Linked DNA regions of Thiohalobacter thiocyanaticus. The protein of the gene in region 1 interacts with the protein of each later gene in a pairwise test. Links are inferred from orthologs where the notes say so. Each region holds a gene or a part of one and is shown on either strand. Other genes may lie near its edges. The genes, in order: CFK21_RS00435 and ssb.

Region 1 (11,192 bases):
GGAACGCCTCCCCGCGCCCCGTAACCGCGAGACACGCAATCTGCTTGATGCCTTCCAGCACATGCAGCACATGATCGAACAGCGCCAGAACGAACTGCGCCATCAGACCCTGCATGACGGCCTGACCGGCCTGCCCAACCGCCTCCTGCTCAACGACCGCATGCAGCAGGCCCTGCTGATCTCGGCCCGCGACGGCAACCCCTTCTGCCTGCTGATGATGGATCTGGACCGGTTCAAGGAAATCAACGACACCCTCGGTCACCATGTCGGGGACGAGGTCCTGCGCGAGATCAGCCGCCGTCTCCACGATCTGCTGCGCCGCTCCGACACCGTTGCCCGTCTCGGCGGTGACGAGTTCGCCGTCCTCCTGCCCGAGACCGGCATACCCGAGGCCCAGGCCATTGCCGGCAAGATCGCCCAGTGCCTGGATCGAGCGATCAGCATCAACGACCAGCAACTGCTGGTGGATACCAGCATCGGCATCGCCGCCTACCCCGATCACGGCAGTGATATCGACACCCTGGTCAAACGCGCCGACGTGGCCATGTATGTCGCCAAGAACAACGGCCTGACGCACTCGGTCTACAGCTCCGAGCACGACCCGCACAGCGTCAGCCGGCTGGCCATGATCAGCGAACTGCGCCACAGCTTTCAGCACGACGAACTGGAGCTGCACTACCAGCCCAAGGTCGCCATCAGCAGCGGTGAACTGGTCGGCGTGGAGGCCCTGCTGCGCTGGCCGCGCTGGAACGATGTCAGCACCGACTACATCATCACCACCGCCGAGCAGACCGGATTGATTCGCCCACTCACCCAGTGGGTCATACGCCGCGCCCTGGAACAGCACCTGGCCTGGCAACGACTCAACATCAATCTGCCGATCGCCATCAACCTGTCGACCTGGAATCTGGAACACGCCGACATCGACGCCAACATCGGCGAACTGCTCGATGAGCTCGGCGTCCCGCCCGAATACCTGGAGTTGGAAATCACCGAGAACGCGATGCTCAAGAACCCGGAGCGCGCGCAGGAAATCCTGCAACGGCTCAGCCAGCGCGGCATCCGTCTGTCCATCGACGATTACGGCACCGGCTTCTCCTCACTGGCCTACCTCAAGCAGATGCCGGTGCGCGAAATCAAGATCGACCGCTCCTTCGTCTCAGATATGCTGGAAGACGAGAACGACGCGGTCATCGTCCGCTCCACCATCGACCTGGCCCATAACCTGGGACTCAAGGTGGTCGCCGAGGGGGTGGAAACCGCCGATATCTGGGATATGCTGCAGATTCTCGACTGCGATATCGCCCAGGGCCATTACATCGCCCGCCCCATGTCCGCCGCCCGGTTCACCGACTGGCTGCGCGAGCGGGCCCAGAAGCGCGCGGACACCCATCAGGACTCGGCATGATGCACTACACAGCACCCGGCGGACTCGGCATTGCACTCGCCCTTGCGCTGGCCGCTGCACCGGCAGCCGCGCGGGACGTCAACGGCAACTATGCCGTCTTCGGCAGCGGCAGCGGCGACTGCGAGGATTACCTGGACGCCCGCTACCGGGGCGGGGCGGATGAGCTGCTGTACGTGGAGTGGACCGCCGGCCACCTGTCCGCCTACAACCTGCTGCTGGACAATACCTACAACATTCTCGGCACCACCAATCCCTTCGACTTCATGGCCCGGCTGGATGCCTGGTGTCGCCAGCACCGTGACGCAGCCTTCACCGTGGCGGTGGCCCGGCAGATGGAAGATCTGTTCGACGAACGCCAGAACCTCGCTCCGCAGGAAGACGGCGGCTGGGAGAACTGGATCGAGCAGTTCGGCGGCAGGGGGCAGACACAGGAAGAGGCGGAGTGAACACCCTCATCACATAAGCGGGTTACACTGCAGTCAGGTATTTTGACACGCCCACCAATACACCGTCATTCCCGCGAAGGCGGGAATCCATATCCCGCCGCGGCTTCTGGATCCCCGCCTTCGCGGGGATGACGGAGTCCATTAGCGCAGTTCTGCCAGCAGGCTCTCCATCATGCGCACGGCCTGGCCGTGATAGCCGCCGCCGAACAGGTTGAGGTGGTTGAGGACGTGATAGAGGTTGTAGAGCTGCTTGCGCACCGGGTAACCGGCATCCAGCGGCCAGGCATCCTCGTAGGCGGCGTAGAAATCCCGCCCGAAGCCGCCGAACAACTCGGTCATGGCCAGATCGGCCTCCCTGTCTCCAAAGTAGACCGCCGGATCGAAGATCACCGGCTCACCCGAGTCGAGCACAGCATGATTGCCGCCCCAGAGATCGCCGTGAAGCAGGCTGGGCACCGGCGTGTAATCCACGAACAGGGCAGGGAAGCGATCCATGAGTTGTGCACCCAGCCGCTGCAGTTCACCCCCGTGACCCTCGCGCCCGGCCTGTTCCAGCTGGAAGCCCAGCCGCCTGTCGCGCCAGAAAGCAATCCAGTCACTGTCCTGCGGCGTGTTGATCTGCGGCGTGGAGCCGATGGTGTTGTCGCGATGCCAGCCGAAGGCCTCCCGCGTGGTACGGTGCATCCGCGCCAGCTGTTCACCCAGCCGACCCGCGGCCCCGCTACCGCGGCCGAATTCCAGATACTCCATGACCAGGTAACAGTGCCCGCCGGCCACTCCCCAGCACACCGGCGCCGGCGCCCGCACCGTGTTGCTGGCGACGATCTCGTTCAGGCCCTCGGCCTCGGCCTCGAACATGCCGGCCAACCCGGCGCGGTTGGTCTTGACGAAAAAGGCGCAGCCGTCGCCCTCCACCCGGAAGGCCTGGCTGATGCAGCCGCCGCCGACGCCGCGGCCGGCATCGGTGCCGACATCCACGCCGGTGTGCTCACGGATATCGGACTGGATCTGCTGCCACAGGGACATGGAACTGGAAGCGGGTCATGGGCGAGCCACGAGGATAACGTGACGCTGGCGGTCGCTCAACAGTGAGGGCGGCTTACAACGCAGAGGTCGCAGAGGCGCACAGATAATTATGCAATGCAGGTTGGGCTGGACAAATTGGAGTCCAGCCCACGAAGCTGTTTGTCAGCGTCATTGCGATGCCCAGATCCGAAGGGTGGAGCACCCATAATGAAGCCTGAAGGGATTCTATGGGAGCGGCGCGGCAATCGCGTACGGTGGGTTCAGTCGTTCAGGGATTGCCACGTCACTTCGCTCCTCGCAATGACGATCCCATCAGAACCAACTTAAAAACTTTGCGTCTCCGCGCCTTTGCGTCCTCTGCGTTATTGCCACAACAGCAAAGGAATCACCCCGCCATCGCGGCGGCCAGGCGCTGGTGCAGCGGGCTGTGGCGGGGGAAATGGGCGCGCAGGAACTCCATCTGGTCGGCCATCACCCGTTTGCCCTGCAGGTAGATGTACTCGGCATGGGTGGGAATGAAGGGCACTGCCAGCAGTTCCATGTTGGCCTCTTCGGGACGGCGGCCGGCCTTGTGATTGTTGCAGCGCTTGCAGGCGGTGACCACATTGTTCCAGGTATCGGCCCCGCCCTGGCTGATGGGCGTGACATGATCGCGCGACAACTCCCGGGTGGGAAACTGTTCGCCGCAGTACAGGCACAACTGGGCATCGCGTTTGAACAGGGTACGGTTGTTGAGGGGCGGGGTGTAGCTGTCGCGGTTCTTCTGCAGCGCGGTGTGATTGCCGTGGGTGGCGATGATGGAATTGACCTCGACCAGGCTCTGCCTCCGGGTCCGGGCGTTGATGCCGCCGCGGATGCGGAAGATCACACTGCCGCAGGCGTAGGCGACCTGACCGAGATGATAGAGTCGGACCGCCTCGCGATAGTCGACCCACTCCAGCGGCATGCCGCCGGCGTCGGTCCTGAGTACCTGATGCGACAAATCCTGCGACATGGTCGAGTCCTCGTCATACCGGAGGACTCTTTATCTCAGAAGTCCCCGGAAAAGTAAACTGCTTCAACCCGGTCTTTGCTTTTGAACCGGCTGATATTACTGAGTTTATTTGCGCCGACATTGCTGCACGGCGCTACCGATTGAAGCATCGTGGCATGACACCCATGTGTCCACGGGGGAATTTTTCCCCGATATTCAATCGCTCAGCTGAATCCGTTATCATGGCGTGCTTTTGGGGAAGGGACAAAGCCGGCCCTTCCCGCCCGTGACAACCGGACAGCCGGAGACGGAGAGACAACAATGCCGATACGCGTGGCCGTACCCAAGGAAACCCTCGAAGGCGAATGCCGGGTGGCGCTCGATCCGGTCGTGGCCAAGCGCTTTGCCGCGCTGGGCTGCGAGGTCCGGATGGAGCACGACGCCGGGGCCGGCGCCCATTATGTGGATGACGACTACGAGGACGTCGGTTTCGTCACCGACAAGGCCGAACTGCTTGCCAGTGCCGATGTGGTCCTCAAGGTCCAGCCGCCGACCGAGGACGAGATCAAGCAGATGGCCGAGGGCAGCATCGTCGTCGGCTTCATGTCCCCGTACCGGTTCCCGGACCGGGTCAAGCTGATGCGCGACCGGAAAATCACCAGCTTCGCCATGGAACTGATCCCCCGCATCTCGCGCGCCCAGAGCATGGACGCATTGTCCTCCCAGGCCGCCGTAGCCGGCTACAAGGCCGCCATCATGGCCGCCGACCGTACCGGGCGCTTCTTTCCCATGCTGACCACCGCCGCCGGCACCATCCGGCCGGCGAAAGTACTGGTCATCGGCGCCGGTGTCGCCGGCCTGCAGGCCATCGCCACGGCCAAGCGCCTGGGCGCGGTGGTCGAGGCCTACGACGTGCGTTCGGCCACCCGCGAGCAGGTACAGTCGCTGGGCGCGAAGTACATCGAAACCGGTGTCGCCGCCGAGGGCGAGGGCGGCTATGCCCGCGAACTGACCGAGGAGGAGAAGCGCAAGCAGCTGGAGGTCCTGGCCAAGCACATCACCCAGGCCGATGCCGTGATCACCACCGCCGCCATCCCCGGCAAGCCCTCGCCGAAGATCATCAGCCAGGAAATGGTCGACAACATGAAGGTCGGCTCGGTCATCATCGACCTGGCCGCCGAGGGCGGCGGCAACTGCGAAGTCACCAAACCGGGCGAGGACTACGTCTACGGCTGCGTGCGCGTCTACGGCCCCTTCAACGTGCCCGCCATGCTGCCGGTACACGCCTCCGACATGTACGCCAAGAACCTGCTCAACTTCCTCACCCCCATGATCGAGGAAGGCGAACTCAAGCTCGACTGGGAAGATCAGGTCATCCACGACTCGGCGCTGACCCACGACGGCGAAATCAGGCACGAACCCACCCGCGCCCTAGTGGAAGGAGACGCGTCATGATCGAAGGCTTCACCGCACTCTACATCTTCATGCTGGCCGCCTTTACCGGCTACGAGGTCATCGCCCGGGTTCCGGTCATCCTCCACACTCCGCTGATGTCGGGCTCGAACTTCGTCCACGGCATCGTGCTGGTGGGTGCCATGGTGGCCATGGGCCACGCCGACACCGACATGGAGCGCTTCATCGGCTTCATCGGCGTGATGCTGGCCGCGGGCAACGCGGTCGGCGGCTACGTGGTCACCGAGCGCATGCTCGAGATGTTCAAGAGCAGCAAGGAGGACCGCAAATGATCGAGCTGAGTTATTTCGCGGCCGCGGTCCTGTTCATCCTCGGCCTCAAGCGCATGAGCTCGCCGAAGACGGCGCGCGGCGGCATCGTCTGGGCCGGCGCCGGCATGGTGGTGGCCACCTTCGCCACCTTCTTCATGCCGGGCATGGGCAACTACGGCCTGATGATCCTGGCCATGCTGATCGGCGGCGGCGCGGCCTGGTATACCGGCAAGAAGGTCGCCATGACCGACATGCCGCAGATGATCGCCATCTATAACGGCATGGGCGGCGGTGCGGCCGCCGCCATCGCCGCGGTGGAACTGCTCAAGGGCCACTTCGACAACAGCACCTTCCAGGTGCTGGCCGTTGCCGGCGCCCTGATCGGTTCGGTGGCCTTCTCCGGCTCCATGATCGCCTTCGCCAAGCTGCAGGGGCTGATGAAGAAGTCCTTCCACTTCCCCAGCCAGCAGATGATAAACCTGGTCGTGTTCGGCCTGGCCATCGCCTTCGGCCTCTACGTGATGTTCGCCGAGGCCCCGGGCGGCTTCGCGCTGTTCATGTTCTTCGCCCTGGCACTGGCCTTCGGCGTGCTCATGACCCTGCCCATCGGCGGCGCCGACATGCCGGTGGTGATCTCGCTGTACAACGCCCTGACCGGACTGGCCGTGGCCTTCGAGGGTTTCGTGCTCGGCAATGCCGCCATGATCATCGCCGGCACCGTGGTCGGCTCGGCCGGCACCCTGCTCACCCAGCTGATGGCCAGGGCGATGAACCGGCCGCTGTCCAACGTGCTGTTCTCCGGCTTCGGCGCGGTCGAGGCCGAGAGCAGCGCCGGCCCCGAGGGCGAGATGAAGGAGATCGGCGCCTCCGATGCCGCGGTGATGATGGCCTTCGCCAACAAGGTGATCATCGTGCCCGGCTACGGCCTGGCCGTGGCCCAGGCCCAGCACAAGATCTGGGAGCTGACCGAGATGCTGGAGGAGCACGGAGTGGACGTGAAGTTCGCCATCCATCCTGTGGCCGGCCGCATGCCGGGCCACATGAACGTGCTGCTGGCCGAGGCCGGCGTGCCCTACGACAAGATCTACGACCTGGAGGAAATCAACGCCGAGTTCCCGCAGGCCGACGTGGCCCTGGTGATCGGCGCCAACGACGTGGTCAACCCGGTGGCACGCAACGACAAGTCCAGCCCCATCTACGGCATGCCAATCCTCAATGCCGACCAGGCGAAGAACGTGATCGTGGTCAAGCGCGGCCGCGGCCGCGGCTTCTCCGGCATCGAGAACGGGCTGTTCTTCCTCGACAACACGCGTATGCTCTATGGCGACGGCCAGGAGGTAGCGGCCAAGCTGATTGCCGAGGTCAAACAGCTGTAACTGCAGCCGCAACTGCAGTCACGACCCGACAGAAAGCTCGGCCGCGCCGGGCTTTTTGTTTCTGCAACCCCAATGACGGAACAGGCGCCATGGCAACCCCCACATCAGTCGCGCGCTACACCTGCATCCTTGCCGGCTGGCTGACCGCCGCTGCTGCCCACGCCTTTCCCACCGATCTTGACCAGTGCCTGCTCGAACAGTTGAAGACCGCGCCTGACGAAGCCACCGTGGCCGAGCTCAAGGCCGTCTGCCTGGAGTCGCTCCTGCCGCTGACCGGGCAGGGGCCGGATACGCCGGCTGCCGCGACGGCCGCACCGTCGCCCGCCGCCGGGGAAAAGGCCGCCGCCGAATCGCACACCTCCCCGCTGGAGACCCGCATCACCCTGGAGCGCGCCACGGCGGCGAACCCCTTCGTCATCACGCCGCACCGGCCCAACTACCTGCTGCCGGCCACCTACAGCTTCTCGCCCAACAGTGATCCCTTCGACATCAGTTCGGGCGAACTGCAGAAGTGGGAGATCAAGTTCCAACTCAGCTTCAAGTTCCCCCTGGTCCGCGGCCTGTTCAATGACCGCGGCACCCTGTTCATGGCCTATACCAACCAGTCCTACTGGCAGGCCTACAACCGCAAGTTCTCCTCGCCCTTCCGCGAGACCAATCACGAGCCCGAGCTGTTCCTGACCTACCTGCCGGATTATTCGCTGCTGGGCTTCGATGCCCGCGTCCTTCAGTTCGGCGTTTCGCACCAGTCCAACGGCCAGAGCAACGAGCTCTCACGCAGCTGGAACCGCGTCTACGCCGATCTGGTATTCGAGCGCGGCAACTTCGCCTTCAGCCTCAAACCCTGGTACCGCATCCCGGAACAGAAGAAGAGCAGCCCGACCGATGCCACCGGTGACGACAACCCCGACATCGAGGACTACATGGGCTACGGCGAATTCCGCCTCGCCTACAAGCTGGACGGCCATTCCCTGAGCCTGATGCTGCGCAGCAATCTCAGCCGCAGCGATCCGCGCGGGGCGCTCGAACTGGGCTGGTCCTTCCCCCTGACCCGCAAGCTCAAGGGCTACGCCCAGTACTTCGACGGCTACGGCGAGAGCCTGATCGACTACGATGCCCACATCCGCCGCATCGGCATCGGCATCGCGCTGACCGACTGGTTGTAGACTGGCTGTTAGCCCGCCACCGGCCGGATATGATGCGCTAACCCCGAGTACACGCCCGGCGGAGCGCCGGTTTATAACCGGGTTATACACCGGTCGGCCTCGCCCCCGGAGGGCACGCAAAAGGAACAGGGATCAGCGGTGATTTCAAGCTTGATTTTTCTTTCCCGCCCGGTTTATACACAAGCTGCAAGCAAACCCGACCCTTTCGCGTCAGACGCCCGTCGCCACTCCGGCCCAACGGCGGGATTTTTACAACACACTGTTTTATAACAATAAAAATCACTGGTGACAAAATGAGCAAATTAACACAAATGCAACAAATACAGGCCCTGGACCCCTTTAGCCCCATTCGTTCCACAAAGTTATCCACAGTTTTTGTGGATAAGGAAAATACCGCTTCCAGATTAGCCGGTTAACACCGTTTTGTGACAATCAGAGTCAAGTAACTGCGATAACCGCCTGGACAATCCATTGCCCACAACATCCACACCCATCTACGCCAGGGTGGCCCTGCCCTGCCCCCTGTACCGGGTCTTCGATTACCGCCTGGCGCAGCCCGGCCGCATCGCCCCCGGCAGCCGGGTGCGGGTCCCGTTCGGCCGCCGCAATCTGGTCGGCGTGGTGGTTGAACTCAGTCCCGACACGGAGTTGCCCCCGGCGCAGATCCGGCCCCTGTCCGAATTGCTCGATGCCCAGCCGGTCGTCCCGCCCGACCTGCTGGCCCTGCTGCGCTGGGCCGCCGGCTATTACCACCATCCGATCGGGGAGGTCCTGGCCCAGGCCCTGCCGGCCCTGCTGCGTCAGGGACGGCCCGCCCGGATCGAACAGACCCGCCACTGGCAACTGAGCGCTGCGGGCCGGGCGGTGGATCCCGCCGACCTGGCCCGGGCGCCGCGCCAGGCCGCCCTGCTCAGCGTCCTGGCCCGCTGCCCGGAGGGCGCCGACCGCGACCGGCTGCAGCGTGAGGGTCTGTACCGGCGCGACAGCCTCAGGGCCCTGGTCGACAAGGGTTGGGTGGAGGAACGCCTGGAGACGCCGGGACTGGATACCCCGGGTGCGGGTGCCGCAGCCCCGTCACTCAACCCCGCCCAGGCCGACGCCGTCCAGGCCGTGGCGGAGCACGCCGGCTTCGGCTGCTTCCTGCTCGACGGAGTGACCGGCAGCGGCAAAACCGAAGTCTATATCCGCGCCATCGAACAGGCCCTGGCGGCCGGCCGCCAGACCCTGCTGCTGGTACCCGAGATCGGCCTGACTCCGCAGCTGATGCAGCGGCTGCGGGCGCGGCTGGCAGCACCCATGGTGATCCTGCATTCGGGGCTGAGCGAGCGCGAGCGCCTCAATGCCTGGGTGGCGGCGCGCGACGGCGCTGCGCGGATCGTGGTCGGCACCCGCTCGGCCGTGTTCACCCCGCTGCCGGCGCCGGGGCTGTTCATTGTGGACGAGGAACACGACCCCTCGCTCAAGCAGCAGGACGGGTTTCGCTACTCGGCCCGCGACCTGTTGATCTGGCGCGCCCGGCAGCAGGACGTTCCCGTCCTGCTGGGTTCGGCCACGCCTTCGCTGGAAAGCCTCTACAACGCCGATCAGGGACGCTATCAGCGCCTGCATCTGCCGAACCGCGCCGGCGCCGCCAGCGCGCCCGAACTCAAGCTGCTGGACATCCGCGGCCAGCCGCTGCGCGAGGGACTGGCCGAACCGCTGCTGGGCGCCATGCGCCGGCACCTGGCGCGCGGCGAACAGGTGCTGCTGTTTCTCAACCGGCGCGGGTTCGCCCCGACACTGATCTGCCATGAGTGCGGCTGGGTGGCGACCTGCCGGCGCTGCGACAGCCACCTCACCCTGCACCAGCGCCGCGGCCGGCTGCACTGCCATCACTGCGACGCCAGCCAGGAGGTGCCGGTGCAGTGCCCCGAGTGCGGCAGTCCGGATCTGCGCGGCCTGGGCTACGGCACCGAGCGCATCGAGCAGACCCTGCAGCAGCTGTTCCCCGACCATCCCTGTCTGCGCATCGACCGCGACAGCACCCGGCGCAAGGGCCAACTCGAGGCCCTGCTGGAACAGGCCCACAGCGGCGCGGCGCGCATCCTGCTCGGCACCCAGATGCTGGCCAAGGGCCATCATTTTCCCGGCGTGACCCTGGTCGGCATCCTGGAGGCCGACCAGCGCCTGTTCTCCAGCGACTTCCGCGCCAGCGAACGCCTGGCCCAGCTGATCGTCCAGGTCGCCGGCCGCGCCGGGCGGGCCGAACGGCCGGGCACGGTGCTGATCCAGACCCACCACCCGGACCACCCGCTGCTGCGGCGGCTGGTCACCGAGGGCTACGCCGCCTTCGCCGCGGCGGCCCTGGCCGAACGCCGGGACACCGGCCTGCCGCCCTATGCCAGCCTGGCCCTGCTGCGGGCCGAGGCCACCGACCGCGAAGCGCCGCGGGAATTTCTGGAACAGGCCCATGCCCTGGCGCTGCAGCAGTCGGGCCCGGAGATCGAGTTCTGGGGTCCGGTGCCGGCGCCGATGGAAAAACGCGCCGGCCGCTACCGGGCCCAGCTGCTGGTGCAGTCCGCGGCGCGGGCCGCCCTGCACCGGCTGCTCGATGCCTGGATCCCGGTCCTGGCCGAGTCGCCCGCGGCCCGGCGCATCCGCTGGTCGGTGGACGTGGACCCGGTGGATACCTTTTAGCCTGCCTCCGCGGGACAACCGCAGAGACGCAAAGATTTTTATATTATTTCGCCTCTGCGTCGCTGCGCCTCTGCGTCCCTGGCGTTACTGTCGCCGGCGTTGGGCAAAACCCATAAACCGCCCTTGCAACCCATCCGCAACACCGGATAATAGCCGGCTTCGAGCCGCATCCCGGCCCTGTACAATCTCCAGGAAGATCATGAAACACCTGCTCCAGGACCTGCTCCAGCACAGCCTCGCCGCCCTGCAGGGCGACGGCACCCTGCCCGGGGATCTCGAGGCCGAGATCCACCTGGAACGCACCCGTGATGCCGCCCATGGCGACTTCGCCACCAACCTGGCCATGACCCTGTGCAAGCCGGCCGGCAGCAAGCCGCGCGATCTGGCCGGGAAGCTG
Region 2 (5,354 bases), 2.7 Mb from region 1 along the record:
TCGAAGTGCTCCAGGCCCTCGATGGCGCGGTGCGGTGCCGGACTGGTGGCGGCCTTGTTCAGCTCGCGCGCGGCGAAGGGATAGAGGGTATCGTTGATGAGCGTCGACTTGCCGGAGCCGGACACGCCGGTGATGCAGGTCATCAGCCCCACCGGGATGTCGATGTCCACGCCCTTGAGGTTGTTGCCGGTCGCACCCAGCACCCGCAGCATGCGCAGTTCGTTCACCGGGGTGCGCTGCTTGGGGACTGCGATCCGACGCGTGCCCGAGAGATACTGACCGGTGAGCGAGTCGGGGTTGGCCATGATATCGGCCGGTGTGCCCTGGGCGACGATATGGCCGCCGTGGATGCCGGCGCCCGGGCCCATGTCGAGCACATGATCGGCGCTCATGATGGCCTCCTCGTCGTGCTCGACCACGATGACGGTATTGCCCAGATCACGCAGGTAGTCGAGCGTGTTGAGCAGCCGCTGGTTGTCGCGCTGGTGCAGGCCGATGGAGGGTTCATCCAGGATGTACATCACCCCCACCAGGCCGGCGCCGATCTGACTGGCCAGGCGGATGCGCTGGGCTTCGCCGCCGGAGAGGGTGTCGGCGCTGCGTTCCAGCGACAGGTAGTCCAGGCCGACATTGACCAGGAAACTCAGGCGTTGGTTGATCTCCTTGAGGATCTTGACCGCGATCCTGCCGCGACGACCTTCAAGCGTGAGCGTGCCGAAGAATTCCAGCGCCCGTACGACCGGAAGCGCGGTCAGTTCGGGCAGGGTGCGGCCTTCGATGAACACGTGCCGGGCCGCGCGGTTCAGGCGAGTGCCGCCGCACTCGGGGCAGGCGCGGGTGCTCAGATACCGGGCCAGTTCCTCGCGCACGATGTTGGATTCGGTCTCGCGGTAGCGCCGGTCCATGTTGGGGATGATGCCCTCGAAGGTGTGCCGGCGGACGGTGAAGCCCTTGCGCTCGGACAGGTACTCGAAGTCGATCTCTTCATCCCCCGAGCCGTGAAGGATCACCGCGCGCGTCGCCTCCGGCAGTTCCTCGAACGGGGTGTCGATGTCGAAGCCGTAGTGATCGGCCAGCGAACTGATGAGCTGGAAGTAATAGGCATTGCGCCGGTCCCAGCCGCGCACCGCGCCGCCGGCCAGACTCAGATGCGGATGGGCCACGATGCGTTCGGGATCGAAGAACTGCTTCACACCCAGGCCGTCGCAGGCCGGGCAGGCGCCGGCCGGGTTGTTGAAGGAGAACAGCCGCGGTTCCAGCTCGGTGATGGAGTAGCCGCACAGCGGACAGGCGAAGCGGGCCGAGAACAGCAGCGGTTCGCGCTGCGGGTCGTCCATGAAGGCGACCCGCACCTGGCCGTCGGACAGCCGCAGCGCGGTTTCGAAGGATTCGGCCAGGCGTATCTGGATGTCCGCGCGCACCTTGAGCCGGTCGACCACGGCTTCGATGGTGTGCTGGCGCTTGAGGTCGAGCGTCGGGAGCTGGTCCAGTTCGACGATTTCACCGTCGATGCGGGCGCGGATGAAACCCTGGGCGCGCAGGCCTTCCAGTATATGCACATGCTCGCCCTTGCGCGCCTGCACCACCGGCGCGAGCAGCATCAGCCGGGTGCCCTCGGGCAGGGCCATGACCTGGTCCACCATCTGGCTCACGGTCTGGGCATCCAGTGCGATGCGGTGCTCGGGGCACTCGGGCACGCCCACGCGTGCGTACAGCAGCCGCAGGTAGTCATAGATCTCGGTAATGGTGCCCACGGTGGAGCGCGGATTGTGCGAGGTGGTCTTCTGCTCGATGGAGATGGCCGGCGACAGTCCCTCGATGTGGTCGATGTCGGGCTTTTCCATCATCGACAGGAACTGGCGGGCGTAGGCCGACAGCGATTCCACATAGCGGCGCTGGCCCTCGGCGTAGATGGTGTCGAAGGCCAGTGAGGACTTGCCCGAGCCGGACAGGCCGGTGATGACGATCAGGCGGTCGCGGGGCAACTCCAGGTCGATGTTGGCCAGGTTGTGGGTGCGGGCGCCGCGTATCCGAATGGTGTCCATGCCGTTTTCCGCCGTAAATCGAACCTGTTACTATACGTCGCTTCCCCGGTCCTCGGCAAAAGGTGATTCGGCGCGTGGCAGACGGCCCCGAGCAGCATGCGAACATGACCCGCGGCGAGCGTCGCGCGGCGGTCTCGCTGGCGGGCATCTTCGCCATGCGCATGCTGGGGCTGTTCATGATCCTGCCGGTGTTCGCCCTCTATGCCGACGACTACACCGGCGCCACCCCGGGGCTGATCGGCCTGGCCATCGGCGCCTACGGCTTCACCCAGGCCCTGCTGCAGATCCCCTTCGGGCTGCTGTCCGACCGCTTCGGGCGCAAGCGCATCATCGCCATCGGACTGCTGCTGTTCGCCCTGGGCAGCCTGGTGGCCGCGCTGGCCGACAGCATCTGGGGTGTGATCCTGGGCCGCGCCCTGCAGGGCGCGGGGGCGATCGCCGCGGCGGTCATGGCCCTGGCGGCGGACCTGACCCGGGAGGAGCACCGCACCAAGGCCATGGCCGTGATCGGCATGAGCATCGGCCTGTCCTTCGCCCTGGCCCTGGTGCTGGGCCCCTGGCTGGGCCACTGGATCGGCCTGTCCGGCATCTTCTGGCTGACCGCGGTCCTGGCGCTGTCCGGCCTGGTCATCCTGCGCTGGTCCGTGCCCAGCCCCGCACTGAGCCGGCCGCACCGCGACGCCCAGCCGGTACCGGCCCAGTTCCTGGCCGTGCTGCGCGACGCCCGCCTGCTGCGGCTGGATTTCGGCATTCTGGCCCTGCATCTGATCCTGACCGCCAGCTTCGTCAGCCTGCCGCTGGTGCTGCGCGACGGCCTGGGGCTGGCCCCGGACCGCCACGCCTGGCTCTACCTGCCGGTGCTGGTGCTGTCGGTGGCGGTGATGATTCCCTTCATCATCCAGGCCGAGAAGCAGCAGCGCATGAAACCGGTGTTCCTCGCCGCCATCGTGATGGTGCTGGCGGGCGAACTGGCGCTGGTCCAGTGGCAGGGGCAGCTGGCCGGGGTGGTGCTGGCGCTGTTCGTGTTCTACGTGGGCTTCAATATCCTGGAGGCGACCCTGCCGTCGCTGATCTCCAAGACCGCCCCGGCCGACAGCAAGGGGACGGCCATGGGCTTCTATTCCAGTTCCCAGTTTCTCGGCGCCTTCCTGGGCGGGGCGCTGGGCGGGGTCCTGCACGGCCGCTTCGGCGCAACCGGGGTCTTCCTGGGCTGCGCCCTGATCGCACTGGTGTGGCTGGCCGTGGCGGCGGGGATGGAGCGTCCGCGCTATCTGGCCAGCCGGCTGGTCGGCGTCGGCCGACTCACACCGCCCCAGGCCGGGATGCTGGCCCGGGAACTCGGACGGGTCCCGGGCGTGGTCGAGGCGGTGGTTGTCGCCGAGGACGAGACGGCCTATCTGAAGGTGGATCCGCGCGCCCTGGACGAGGCCGCGCTGGAGACGCTGGTCGGTCGCCCGGCTCCAGCCGGGCAGTGAGACGGACGCCGCCGGGGGGATTTGCCGGCGCCGGCGAATCCCCCTATGATGGGCAGCTTGCAGTACCCCTCAGGGCAACTCAGCACAGTCAGGAGAAATCGGCATGGCGCGCGGCATAAACAAGGTGATTCTGGTCGGCAACCTGGGCAAGGATCCCGAGGTCCGGTACATGCCCAGCGGCGGGGCCGTGGCCAATGTCACCCTTGCCACCTCGGATCAGTGGAAGGACAAGCAGACCGGCGAGCAGCGCGAGCGCACCGAATGGCACAATGTGGTCTTCTACCAGCGCCTGGCCGAGATCGTCGGCGAGTATCTGAAGAAGGGCTCCCAGGTCTATGTCGAGGGCAGCCTGCGCACCCGCAAGTGGCAGGACAAGAACGGCAATGATCGCTACACCACCGAGATCATCGCCTCCGAGATGCAGATGCTGGGCGGTCGCGGCGGCGGCGGTGGTGGCGGCAGCGCCAACTACAACAGCAATCGGGCGCCTGCGGCGGCCGAGAGCCAGGGCGGTGGCAGCAGCGGCGGCTTCGACGAGGGCTTCGACGACGATATCCCGTTCTGAGCAGACGGGATGGGTGGCGCCAAACGCAGCCCATCACTGCCTGCTATGACGATGATCTTTGGCCTGGGTTGGTTGCGGCGTCAGCACCTCCACCCATGCCGCCTCGGTCTCAGAATCCCGACTCCCGTATCGCCGCCAGTTCGCGGCGCTTTTGCAGCAGCAGGGCATCGTAGGCCTGACTGAGCGCCCGTTCATAGGCGCAGTCTCCGTCCAGTCCCACGGTCCTCAGGCGCCGCTCCAGCTGGGCGATCTCCAGGCGCAGTTCCTGCGGGCAGGGCCGGTGGAGCGGTGCAGCAGTCGCTTTCATATCTCATTTCTCCAGTCGCGTTTTTTGCAGCCTAGCCCGCCCATGTGACCGCAGGATGACAGCCTCGCGCAGCTGCGGGGTGGGATTTTCCTCGCCCGGAACACCGATCCCGATTTATCGAATCCCAAGGTTTTCTCAGGCTGAACCTGGCTCAACCTCAATGGTTTTATAAGGTTATATATATAACCAGCTGATTGTTATGAGGAACGTCCGATCGTATCGTTGTCTTCCCCGATGAGCCCATAAATAATTGAAATATATTGAGGAATTTCTCGCGTTTTTTCCTGAATTCGCTTGACGCCTTCAGCTTCCCTACCTATAGTGTCGAAAAGTGGGAAGAAGTGGTAGAAAGTGGAAAAAAAGGGATAACAGGGGGAATTCTTGGCCAAGTCGGGGGGCAACACCGTCAACCTGGATGCCAAGGGCCGTTTGGCTCTGCCAACGCGCTATCGCCAGGAACTGACGGACAGCTGTGAAGGCCGGATGGTGCTGACCATCCACGGCGACGGCTGCCTGCTGCTTTACCCTGCCCCGGAATGGGAAGAGATCGAGCGCAAGCTGATCCGGCTCCCCAACCAGAACCCCGCTATCCGCCGTCTCCAGCGCATGCTGCTCGGTCATGCCACCGAGGTCGAGATGGACAGTCATGGCCGTATCCTCCTGCCGCCGCGCTTGCGCGAGTTCGCCAACCTGGACAAGAAGGTAGTGCTTGCCTCGCTGGTCAACAAGTTTGAGATCTGGAACGAAGAGGCCTGGGAAGAGAATCTGCGGCACTGGATCGACGACGGCGGAGCGGAGTCGGTTCCGGAAGCACTCGACAATCTGAGTCTCTAGTGGCTGCGGGTGCCGCTCATCATCCGGTGCTGCTGCAGGAAGTGCTGGAGGCGCTGGCCGTACGCGCGGATGGCATCTATGTCGATGCCACCTTCGGCCGGGGCGGACACGCCGCGGCCATTCTCGCA

Evidence for each region.
Region 2: the proteins of CFK21_RS00435 (region 1) and ssb interact in binary tests that used the Escherichia coli proteins (3 or more experiments, as listed by UniProt). The link is inferred for Thiohalobacter thiocyanaticus from one-to-one orthologs.

The regions. Positions count from the first base shown.
Region 1 is NZ_AP018052.1:80,404-91,595, forward strand. What follows is about bases 8,269-11,192. They hold CFK21_RS00435 (primosomal protein N'), read left to right. Parts: upstream 8,269-8,590; coding sequence 8,591-10,795; downstream 10,796-11,192. Other genes in these bases: argS (arginine--tRNA ligase), read left to right, coding at 10,995-11,192. Outside these bases: CFK21_RS00395 (putative bifunctional diguanylate cyclase/phosphodiesterase), read left to right, coding at 1-1,408; CFK21_RS00400 (hypothetical protein), read left to right, coding at 1,405-1,854; CFK21_RS00405 (fructosamine kinase family protein), read right to left, coding at 1,996-2,880; CFK21_RS00410 (HNH endonuclease), read right to left, coding at 3,266-3,874; CFK21_RS00415 (Re/Si-specific NAD(P)(+) transhydrogenase subunit alpha), read left to right, coding at 4,175-5,308; CFK21_RS00420 (NAD(P) transhydrogenase subunit alpha), read left to right, coding at 5,305-5,598; CFK21_RS00425 (NAD(P)(+) transhydrogenase (Re/Si-specific) subunit beta), read left to right, coding at 5,595-6,953; CFK21_RS00430 (phospholipase A), read left to right, coding at 7,043-8,119.
Region 2 is NZ_AP018052.1:2,838,574-2,843,927, reverse strand. Bases 2,553-5,354 are described here. They hold ssb (single-stranded DNA-binding protein), read left to right. Parts: upstream 2,553-3,623; coding sequence 3,624-4,085; downstream 4,086-5,354. Other genes in these bases: rsmH (16S rRNA (cytosine(1402)-N(4))-methyltransferase RsmH), read left to right, coding at 5,226-5,354; mraZ (division/cell wall cluster transcriptional repressor MraZ), read left to right, coding at 4,774-5,226; CFK21_RS13070 (hypothetical protein), read right to left, coding at 4,195-4,392; CFK21_RS13080 (MFS transporter), read left to right, coding at 2,553-3,520. In the rest of the region: excinuclease ABC subunit UvrA, read right to left, coding at 1-2,045; more of CFK21_RS13080, read left to right, coding at 2,120-2,552. UniProt on the Escherichia coli protein: Plays an important role in DNA replication, recombination and repair. Binds to ssDNA and to an array of partner proteins to recruit them to their sites of action during DNA metabolism. Acts as a sliding platform that migrates on DNA via reptation.